2 regions of the Methylorubrum podarium genome follow, and region 2 is predicted to be linked to the other one. Evidence: predicted binding sites of a transcription regulator. Region 2 holds the regulator's gene; the other holds the start of a gene.
What was found. The regulator LexA, encoded in region 2, represses DNA repair genes until DNA is damaged. The targets are predictions, from matches to a motif close to TGTTCNNNNTGTGTTCNG.
Positions count from the first base shown of each region.

Region 1: the regulator LexA is predicted to act here: its motif matches at 3,216-3,233, upstream of ABS772_RS09070 (ImuA family protein).

Region 1 covers NZ_JBELQE010000052.1:41,135-45,913, reverse strand. The annotation lists gene ABS772_RS09080 (error-prone DNA polymerase) at 1-979, opposite strand, end outside; gene ABS772_RS09075 (DUF6504 family protein) at 976-2,478, opposite strand; gene ABS772_RS09070 (ImuA family protein) at 2,393-3,178, opposite strand; gene ABS772_RS09065 (response regulator) at 3,575-3,979, shown strand; gene ABS772_RS09060 (peptidylprolyl isomerase) at 4,106-4,567, opposite strand; gene ABS772_RS09055 (hypothetical protein) at 4,571-4,779, opposite strand, start outside.
Region 2 covers NZ_JBELQE010000085.1:104,576-109,354, forward strand. The annotation lists gene ABS772_RS16415 (MFS family transporter) at 1-1,086, opposite strand, end outside; gene ABS772_RS16420 (DUF1236 domain-containing protein) at 1,539-2,399, shown strand; gene lexA (transcriptional repressor LexA) at 2,565-3,290, shown strand; partial or broken gene ABS772_RS16430 (ComEC/Rec2 family competence protein) at 3,284-4,663, opposite strand; gene ABS772_RS16435 (recombinase family protein) at 4,728-4,779, shown strand, end outside.

The DNA of each region.
Region 1 (4,779 bases), on a different contig from region 2:
GGCCGTTGGCGAAGGCGACGATCGATTCGACCGTGAGGAAGTAGGGGGCGTAGGCGAGCCGCCCGATCAGGTCGAGTTCGTGGCGCAGCTGGCGCGTCACCATCTCCGGCACGCCGGCCGGATAGCGCCGCTGCGCGCCGGCCCAGGTGAGGGTTTCCAGGCGCTCCTGCGGCGAGAGCCCGTCCGCGCGGGCTTCCGTCGGGTAGGTGTAGGCGAGGTCGTCCAGCGAGAAGGTGCAGGCGGCGGCGATCTCGTCCGCCCGCGCCAGCGCCTCGGGGAAGCGCGCGAACAGGCGCGCGGTCTCGGCCGGGGGTTTGAGGAAGCGGTCGGCGTGGCGCTCCTTGGCGAAGCCCGCCCGGTCGATGGTGAGTCCGAGCCGGATGCAGGTCACCACGTCCTGCAGGCGGCGCCGTCCCGCGACGTGGTAGAGGATGTCGCCGGTGGCGACGGCGGGCACCCGCGCGGCGCGCGCGGCGGCGGCCAACGCGTCGAGCCTGTCCGCGTCGTCGGGGCGGAAGCGGCGGGTCAGCGCGAGGGAGGCGCGGGCTCCGAACGTTTTCTTGAACTGGGCGAGAGCGTCCGGGAGGGTCGGCCCCGGCCGTTCGGGGAGAAGGATCGCGAAAAGTCCTTCGTGCCACTCCCCGAGGTCGGCCCATGTCAGGCGGCAGCGGCCCTTGCCGCCGCGCGCCTTGCCCAGGCTGAGCAGGCGGCAGAGCCGGCCGTAGGCGGCCCGGTCGGTCGGATAGACGAGCAGCGGCGAGGAAAGATCGTCGAGGTCGAGCCGGCAGCCGACGACGAGGCGCACGCCCGTCACCTTCGCCGCCTGATGCGCCCGCACCATCCCGGCGAGCGAGCCGTGATCGGTCACCCCGAGCGCCGGGATGCCGAGGAGGCTCGCAGCCGAGAACAGTTCCTCCGGGCTCGACGCGCCGCGCAGGAAGGAGAAGTGCGTCGTGACCTGAAGCTCCGGTGTGCTCACGCCTCGCCGAGCCCGTGCAGCCACCAGCGCCCCTGCGCCTCCATCGGCCCGTCGCGAAACAGCCAGAAGCGCTCGCCGGCTTCCGTCTCGACCCGGTAATAGTCGCGGGCGAGGTCGGCCTCGGCATCCGCGACCCACCACTCGCCGAGGATGCGCTCCGGCCCGTCGGCGCGGGCAATGAGGTGGCGGGTGTTGCGCCAGACGAAGAACAGCGGCGGCGCGTCGGGGATCTCGGCCACGGCCGTGACCGGCTCCGGCGGCGCCAGCAGCCGCGCCGGGCGGGGCAGGTCGGTGGGCCAGACGGCGCCGAGGGGATCGGCCAAGGCCGGCACCCGCCGCACCGCCCGCTCGGGCAGGTCGCTCTCCACCGGCGCCAGCCGGTAGACGCGGGCGGCGCCGAGGCGCACGAGCAGGGTATCGACCAGGGCGGCGAGGTCCGGCGCCTGCGGGCCGGCGGCGAGATGGCTCGCTTGACGCGCGGCAAGGGGCTCGACCCGCGAGGCGCCGAGCCACGCCTCCTCGATGCCGAAGCCGGGATCGACGAGCGCGAGGCGCTCGGCGAGCAGTCGGGCGAGGTGGGCGGCGTCGCGGCTCGGCCGCGCCGTGCCGATCCGGATCGCCTGATCGAGGCGGTCGACCCGGACGAAGACGAGGTCGAGCCGGCGGGCGCCGAGGCCGCGCCGCTCCAGCTCCGGCACGAGCCGGGTGCAGAGATCGGCCACGACCCGCTCCAGGCTCTCGCGGGCGCCGACCGGCTCGGCGAAGCGCAGGGCCACGCAGGGCGTCTCGGGCACGGCGAGCGCCGCCAGCGGCTCCGGCTCGCGGCCGAGCGCCCGGTCGAGGCGGAACAGCAGTTCGGCACCGAAGCGCAGCCGCAGGGCGGCGCGCGGCTTGTCCGTCAGCTCGCCGACGCGCGTCAGGCCGACATCCTGCAGCGCCCGCACCGCCTCGGGGCCGAGCCGCAAAGCCGCCACCGGCAGGGGCGCCAAGGCCTGCGCCGCGCCGCTCGGCGGCACGATCCCGCCCGCGCCGAAGCGGGCCAGACCCCAGGCGCCGCCCGGCGTGTCGGCGAGTGCCAGCCGAACCGCGATGCCCGTTCGCTCCAGGCGGGCGGCGAGGTCGGCGAGCAGCGGCGCCTCGCCGCCGAACAGATGCGCGGCGCCGGTGACGTCGATCAGGAGCCCGTCGGGCGGGTCGAGGGCCACGATCGGCGCGTAGCGCTGGCACCACAGGCCGAGCCGCTCCAGCGCCGCCGCATCCGCCTCGGGCGCGGCGGGCACGAGGTGCAGGCCCGGCACCAGCGCCTGGGCGTGGGCCGCGCTCATGCCCGGGCGCAGGCCGAGGCGGCGGGCGGCGGCGTCCACGCCGGCGAGCACGCGCCGGGCGCCATCCTGCGCCACGGTGGCGAGGGGCTCATCCGGCGGCGCGGCGCTGGACCCGCTCCGGCGCAGCCGGTCGGTCGGCCAGGCCGGCAGGTACAGCGAGACGACCCTGCGCATCGCATGCCTCCACGATCCAAGCCCCCGGCGCCCCGCCGCGGCTGCGCTGCAACTCGAGCCGCCAGCGCGGCCGGCCCAGATGACGGTCCACGCGACGGTTCGGTCCGTCCGAGGGAGCGGGCGCCACCCGCCAGCGGGTTCGCGCGGCGCTGGGCTCGGGCTCGGCGGCCTCGCCCGCGCAGAGCCGGTGCACGACGAGCGCGGTGACGCCCGATCCCTCCGCCGCGAGCTGGAGCCGGCGGGAGGGGGTGAGCCCCATGCGAGTGAGCTCGCCGACGACCCCGGCGAGCCCACGGTGGCGCAGGCCCTCTTCCATGGCCGGCAGCACCTCGGCATCGCGCCACGTCTCGCAATAGACGACCCGGTCGGGATGGAGCCCGACCCGGGCCAGGGCCGGGGCGAACAGGTCGCGGCTGTGCAGGCACCACAGCACCGGCCCGTCGAGCCGGGCCAGGATGCCGCCGGCGAACAGCACGGCGGTGGCGGCGTAGCGCCCGCGCGGGCCCCCCTCGTGGATCTGGTGGAGCGCGCCCAGCGCCAGCCCGCCGCCGGGCAGGGCCGTGTCGAGCCCGCCGACGCCGAAGGGCAGGGTGGGTTGGGCCTCGGACCCGGCGCCGGATCCGGCACCAAGCCCGGCGGTATCCGTCAGCCGGCGAAGCTCGGCCAGCGTCGGCGCGTCGGGGGAGCGGGGAGAGGGCATGGGCGCGGGTTCGAGGGTTGGCTTGCGGGACGTCTCTTAGAACAAAGAGTGAACGCACCTGAGCCGTAACCCGTCAACCGTCCGATCGTTGCCATCCCTGTTGAAAATGCGGATTTTATTCCGGGCGTCGGCTTGACCGCCGAGTCGGCGATGATTCCGCGCCGAGAGCCCTGCACGCAGTGCGGGTGCGACGGCTTATCCCACCTCGAAACTGCATGCGTCACCCTGGCGGATGCAACAAAACCGCCTGCTGTTGCCGCTGAACGACAGACGTTCGGCCCCGCCGTTCTATCGTAATGTCTGCCGGGGACTTTGCCGGAGGATGTCGCGTGGGACGCGCAATCTGCGTTTTTCCCGCGAGCTCTCAAGATATGCCAGGGTCATGAGTGACCGGTCATGAGTGACGCACGACCCACAGGCCGCCGGCCCGTCATCCTCGTCGTCGAGGACGAGCCCGACGAGCGCTACCTCGCGGCCGAGCTGCTGGAGGAGAAAGGCTTCGAGGTGATCGAGGCCGAGACGGCCGAGCGCGCCCTCGACATCCTGCGCCAGCGCGGCGACGGGATCGACGTGGTCTTCTCCGACGTGCGCACGCCGGGCACGATCGGCGGTTTCGAGCTGGCGCGCATCATCGGCGTGACCTGGCCGCGCATCCGCATGCTGCTGACCTCGGGCGACGCGGGCGACCAGCCGAGCGACCTGCGCGTCACCGCGACCTTCATGCCCAAGCCCTGGCGGGCTCCGGAGATCCTGACGTGGCTGGAAGAGGCCGCGGGGCTCAAGGAGCCGCCGGAGGGGTGAGGGCTTCTCTCCTCCCCCTTGCGGGGAGGAGCCGGAGGTGGGGGTGGTGCAGGAGGCACCGCTGAGCCTCGTCCGGAACGACCCCCACCCCGAACCCCTCCCCGCAAGGGGGAGGGGAAATCCCTGTTACGCCGCCGCGACGGTCGCCTTCACGATCCGATCGGGATCGCGCACGGGCTCGCCGCGCTTGATCGTGTCGACCACTTCCATGCCCTCGATCACCTTGCCCCACACCGTGTACTGGCGGTCGAGGAAGCGGGCGTCGGAAAAGCAGATGAAGAACTGCGAGTTGGCCGAGTGCGGGAAGTTGGTGCGCGCCATCGAGCAGGTGCCGCGCACGTGCGGCTCGGCGTTGAACTCGGCGTTCAGGTCGGGCAGCTCAGAGCCGCCGGAGCCGGTGCCGGTCGGGTCGCCGGTCTGGGCCATGAAGCCGTCGATGACCCGGTGGAACGGCACGCCGTCGTAGAAGCCCTGGGAGGCCAGGGTCTTGATCCGCTCGACGTGGTTGGGGGCGAGGTCGGGGCGCAGCGCGATGACGACGCGGCCCTTGGTGGTCTCCAGGACGATGGTCTCGTTCGTCTCTGCCATGGCTTAAATTCCCTGTCCTTTGGGTCCGTCGTAGATGAAGCGCAGCGCCAGGGGGCGCCCCGCGATGGCTCCGCCGAGGGCCGGGGTGAGCCGGACCGGCGTGCAGCGGGCGATCGCGTCGAGCGTCGCCCGAATCAGGATGTCCCGGGTCCGCGCGTCGCCCGGCGCCTTCGCGAAGGTGATCTGCGGCGTGCCGATCACCGAGCCGTCCC
Region 2 (4,779 bases):
CGCTTTCACGATGCCGCTGATGCCGGTGTAGAAGCTGATGACGATCAGCCCGATCATGATCAGGCCGAAGGAGAGGACCGGGCTGGTGGTGGCGCCGATCGCCGACATCAGCGGCACGATCATCACCATGCCGAGCCCGCTGAACAGCAGCATGCTCGTCTTCCGGCCGATCCGGTCCGAGAGCCAGCCGAAGAAGGGCTGGATCACCATGTAGACGAACAGGGCCGCCGTGGTGATCTGCGAGGCGGACACCTTGTCCATATGCGCGGTGTTGAAGAGGTATTTCGGCATGTAGGTCGTCAGCGTGTAGAACGACAGCGACCCGCCGGCCGTATAGGCGAACACCACGGCGAAGGCGCGCCAGTGCTTGAACAGCCCGGCGAAGGTTCCCGACTCCTTCGAATCCTTGTTCTCCGCGCTCATCGTCTCCGACAGCGAGCGGCGCAGGAACAGGGCGATCACCGCGGCCAGCGCACCGATGACGAAGGGGATGCGCCAGCCCCAGGCGGTGAGCTGCTCGGCCGTGAGCAGGCTTTGCAGCACAACGAGGACCAGCGAGGCGAGGAGCTGGCCGCCGATCAGCGTGACGTACTGGAACGACGCGTAGAAGCCGCGCTGCCCCTTGGCGGCGACCTCGCTCATGTAGGTCGCGCTGGTGCCGTACTCGCCGCCCACCGAGAGGCCCTGCACCATCCGCGCGAGGACGAGCAGCACCGGTGCGAGAGGCCCGACCGTGGCGTAGGTCGGCAGCAGGGCGATGGCGAGGGAGCCGCCGCACATCATCAGCACCGAGATCATCAGCGAGGTCTTGCGCCCGAGCCGGTCGGCGATGCGCCCGAACAGCCAGCCGCCGATCGGCCGCATGAAGAAGCCCACCGCGAAGACGGCCGCCGACTTGAGAAGCTGGCCGGTGCTGTCGCCCTCGGGGAAGAAGACCGGGGCGAAGTAGAGGGCGAAGAAGGCGTAGCAGTAGAAGTCGTACCACTCGACGAGATTGCCCGACGAGGAACCGACGATCGCCATGATGCGGCGGCGCCGGTCGGCCGCGTCGTCCTGCGCTTCCGCCGTCGCGGTGATGTCCGACATGCTGTTCCCCTGCTGATCCGGCCCTCGGGCGGACGTGAGCCAGATAAAGCTAAGCGCCGGGCCGAGACGGACCAGCCGCTGGGACAGCACAGGCGCAGGCGGATGTCAGCGAAGGAGGCGCCCGGCCGTATCGATCGACCCGACGCGAAACGCGCTCGAGATTCGGGTTCCGCAGGCTGCGCCCATCCGCCCGGAGCCATCGACCCGAACGCTTGCGGCCCGGCATCGCCCGGAGAGGGATAGTAAAGCTCGTAAGCTCGCTACGGATTTACAAACACATAGAGCCCGCCCGTCAGCACGTCGGCGGCGATATACGAGCCTCTCCATTTATTGCCAGGCTTGTCCCGAAGAACAAGCGGCAATGCATCTTCGGGGAACGATTTTCGCGCGGTCGCCGTTGCGAGCCGGGTTTCGGCGCCGCGTCGGTCGCCGGCAGCAGACAGGAACGGACCATGACGAAGTTCTTTCGCAGCACGGCAACCGCCGCGATCCTCGTGCTCGGCGCGGCGACCGCCCTCGCTCAGGGCGGCGGGGCCGGCGGTGGTGCCGGCGGTGGCGCGGGCGGAGGCGCCGGGGGCGGCGCCGGCGGCGGTGCCGGGATGGGAGCCGGAGGTGCCGGCGGCGCGGGCGGTGCCGGTGGCGGCGCCGGCGGGAGCATGGGCGGCGCGGGCGGCGGAGCCGGCGGAGCCGCGAGCGGACCCCGCGGCGGAGCCGGCGAGGCGGGTGGTGCCGGCGGCGCCCGCGGCGGCGGCGAGATGGGGGGCGGTGCCCGCGGCGGCGAAGCCGGCGGTGCGGCGGGCGGCGCCGGACGGGGCGGCGCGGCGGGAGAGACCGGCCCCCGCGGCGGTCGGGACGGCGGCCCGGACCGCGCCGGAGAACCGGGTGAGCGCGGCGCCCGCGACGCCGGTCGCGACGGCGCGGGCGAGCGCGACGGCCGGAGCAGCCGTGACGCGGCCGGCGAGCGCGGCGGGCGCGACGGAGCCGGTGAGCGCGGGGGCCGCGACGGGGTCGGTGAGCGGAGCGGTCGCGGGGCGGCGACGGAGGCACGCGGTGCCTCCCGCAGCCTGAGCTCGACGCAGCGCACCGAGTTCCGTCAGTCGATCACCCGCTCCAATGTCCGGGCGGTCACGAACGTGAACTTCGCGGTTCGCGTCGGCACGGCGATCCCGCGCTCGGTTTCGCTGCATCCGCTGCCGCCGGCGATCCTCTCGCTGGTCCCGGCCTATCGCGGCCTGCAGTTCATCCTCGTCGGCGACGACATCGTCATCATCGATCCCGACACCTACGAGATCGTGGACGTCATTCCGGCCTGATCCGGATCCGCGAGGTCGCAACGAAGGGCGGCGGCGCTGCGGCACTGCCGCCCTTCGCATGTCTCGGTTCGTCTTGCGGAACAGGAGAGGAACGTCTAGGCTGTTCGCGCTTTGTTTTCAACGATTCTGCGGCGCCCCCGGCCCGCGGTCGACAGCAGGTGCCGCATGCTGACCCGCAAGCAACTCGAACTGCTCCAGTTCATCCAGCAGAGGATGCAGGAGAGCGGTGTGCCGCCGTCCTTCGACGAGATGAAGGACGCGCTCGATCTCAAATCCAAATCCGGCATCCATCGCCTGATCATGGCGCTGGAGGAGCGCGGCTTCCTGCGCCGCCTGCCGAACCGGGCACGGGCGATCGAGATCCTGCGCATGCCCGACATGCCGGCCGCCAAGCAGGGACCCGCGCCCGAGCCGCGCCGCTTCACCCCGAGCGTGGTCGAGGGCGGCCTCTCGGCCAAGCCGCCCGCGCCGAAGCCGCCGATGCTGCAGGCCCACGACGGCAACGGGCATTCGGTGATGGTTCCGGTGATGGGCCGGATCGCCGCCGGTACGCCGATCTCGGCGATCGAGAGCCAGAGCCACTCGATCTCCATGTCTCCCGACTTCCTGTCGGGCGGCGAGCATTACGCGCTCGAAGTGCGCGGCGATTCGATGATCGAGGCCGGCATCCTCGACGGTGACCTCGTGGTGATCCACAAGCAGGACACCGCCAACAACGGCGACATCATCGTGGCGCTGATCGACGACGAGGAGGCGACCCTCAAGCGCCTGCGCCGTCGCGGCTCCTCGATCGCGCTTGAGGCGGCCAACCCATCCTACGAGACCCGCGTCCTCGGTCCCGATCGGGTGCGCATCCAGGGCAAGCTCGTGAGCCTCGTGCGCCGTTACTGAGGCGTCTCGGGGAGCGGCGGGTCCGTCGGATCGACGTCGCGGGCTGATTCGGGCTCCGACCGGGCTGCCGGCGTCATCACCGCGCCGACGGCCCGGGGCTGCCAGGGCTTCGGTTCACCGGCGCCGCGCGTCGTGACCACCTCCGGCCCCGCCGGGCCGAGCCGGATCGCGGTGGCGCCGTGCACTGCCAGGAAGCTGCGGTCGGCGATCAGCGGCGCGGCACAGCCCGGCGGGGCGCGCAGGCGGCTGATCAGGATGTCGGCCCGGACGCAATCCTCAGGGAAAGCGCGCTTGTCGTTGACGAGGGCGACGGCACGCCCGTCGATGGCGGCCAGGGTGCAGCCGAGGCGGTCGCATCGCGGCCCGGCGGTAGCGGTGATCGCGTCGGGGCGGCGCCCGTCGCCGTCGGCCTTCAGCCATTGCTCCAGCACGAAGCCGGGCGGGCGCCCGAGGACGACGAGGCGCCCGTCCTTGCCGCGGATTGCGGCGCCGGCCCCGTCCCGGTCGATGTAGATGTCGTAGCGCGCCGGGCTCGCGGCCAGCGCGATGCCGAGCCCCGCCGGCAGCAGGGCGAGGAGACGCAGCCGCGACACCGGAAGGGTCGCGAGGAGCAGGGCGGCCGCGAGCAGCACCAGGGCGCCCGTGCCGAAGGCCGGCAGCACCACGTTGGCCTGCCCGAACCCGGCGATCCAGGCCGAGATGTCGAGCATCCCCCGCACCGCGAGCCCCATCAGCCACCAGACCGGACGATCGAGGGCGAAGGGATAGGCCAGCATCCCGAGCACCGCCGCGGGCATCACGGCGAGGGAGACGAGCGGCAGGGTCAGCGCGTTGCCGACGAGGCCGAAGGGCTGCACGGTCTGGAAGTGGTAGGTGGCGAAGGGCGCGGTGGCGACCTGCGCCACCAGCGTCGTGGCCAGCGTGCCGACCACCGCGGTCGCCGTCCACGACGCCGCCCGCGCGATCCGGGACGGGCTCTCGGTCCGGAAGACGCGCCCGTCGATGAGCGGCGCGCAGGCGATCAGCCCGGCCACCGCCCCGAACGACATCTGGAAGCTCGGGCCGAGCAGCGCCTCCGGCTCGCGGGCCAGCGCCAGGATCGCGGCGAGCGCCAGGTTGCGCATGCTGAGCGCCGGGCGATCGACCAGGATCGCGCCGAGCATCACCAGCGTCATGATCAGCGCCCGCTCGGCGGCGACGTCCCAGCCCGAGAAGGCGCAGTAGGCGGTCACCCCCAGCATCGCCGCGCCGGCCGCGATCTTCTTGATCGGCCAAGCCAGCGCCAGCACCGGCACCAGCGCGAGCCCCGCCCGCACCAGCCAGAACACGACGCCCGCCGCGAGCACCATGTGCAGCCCGGAGATCGAGACCACCTAGTTGCGAGTAGGCCGGCTTTCGTTTTACGAACAGGCGTGACGGAAAAGCCTGGGCGGTGAGATGTCGGACAGGGTCGGGAGCGAAGCGGAGCCGGGCCCGGCGACCGCCTATT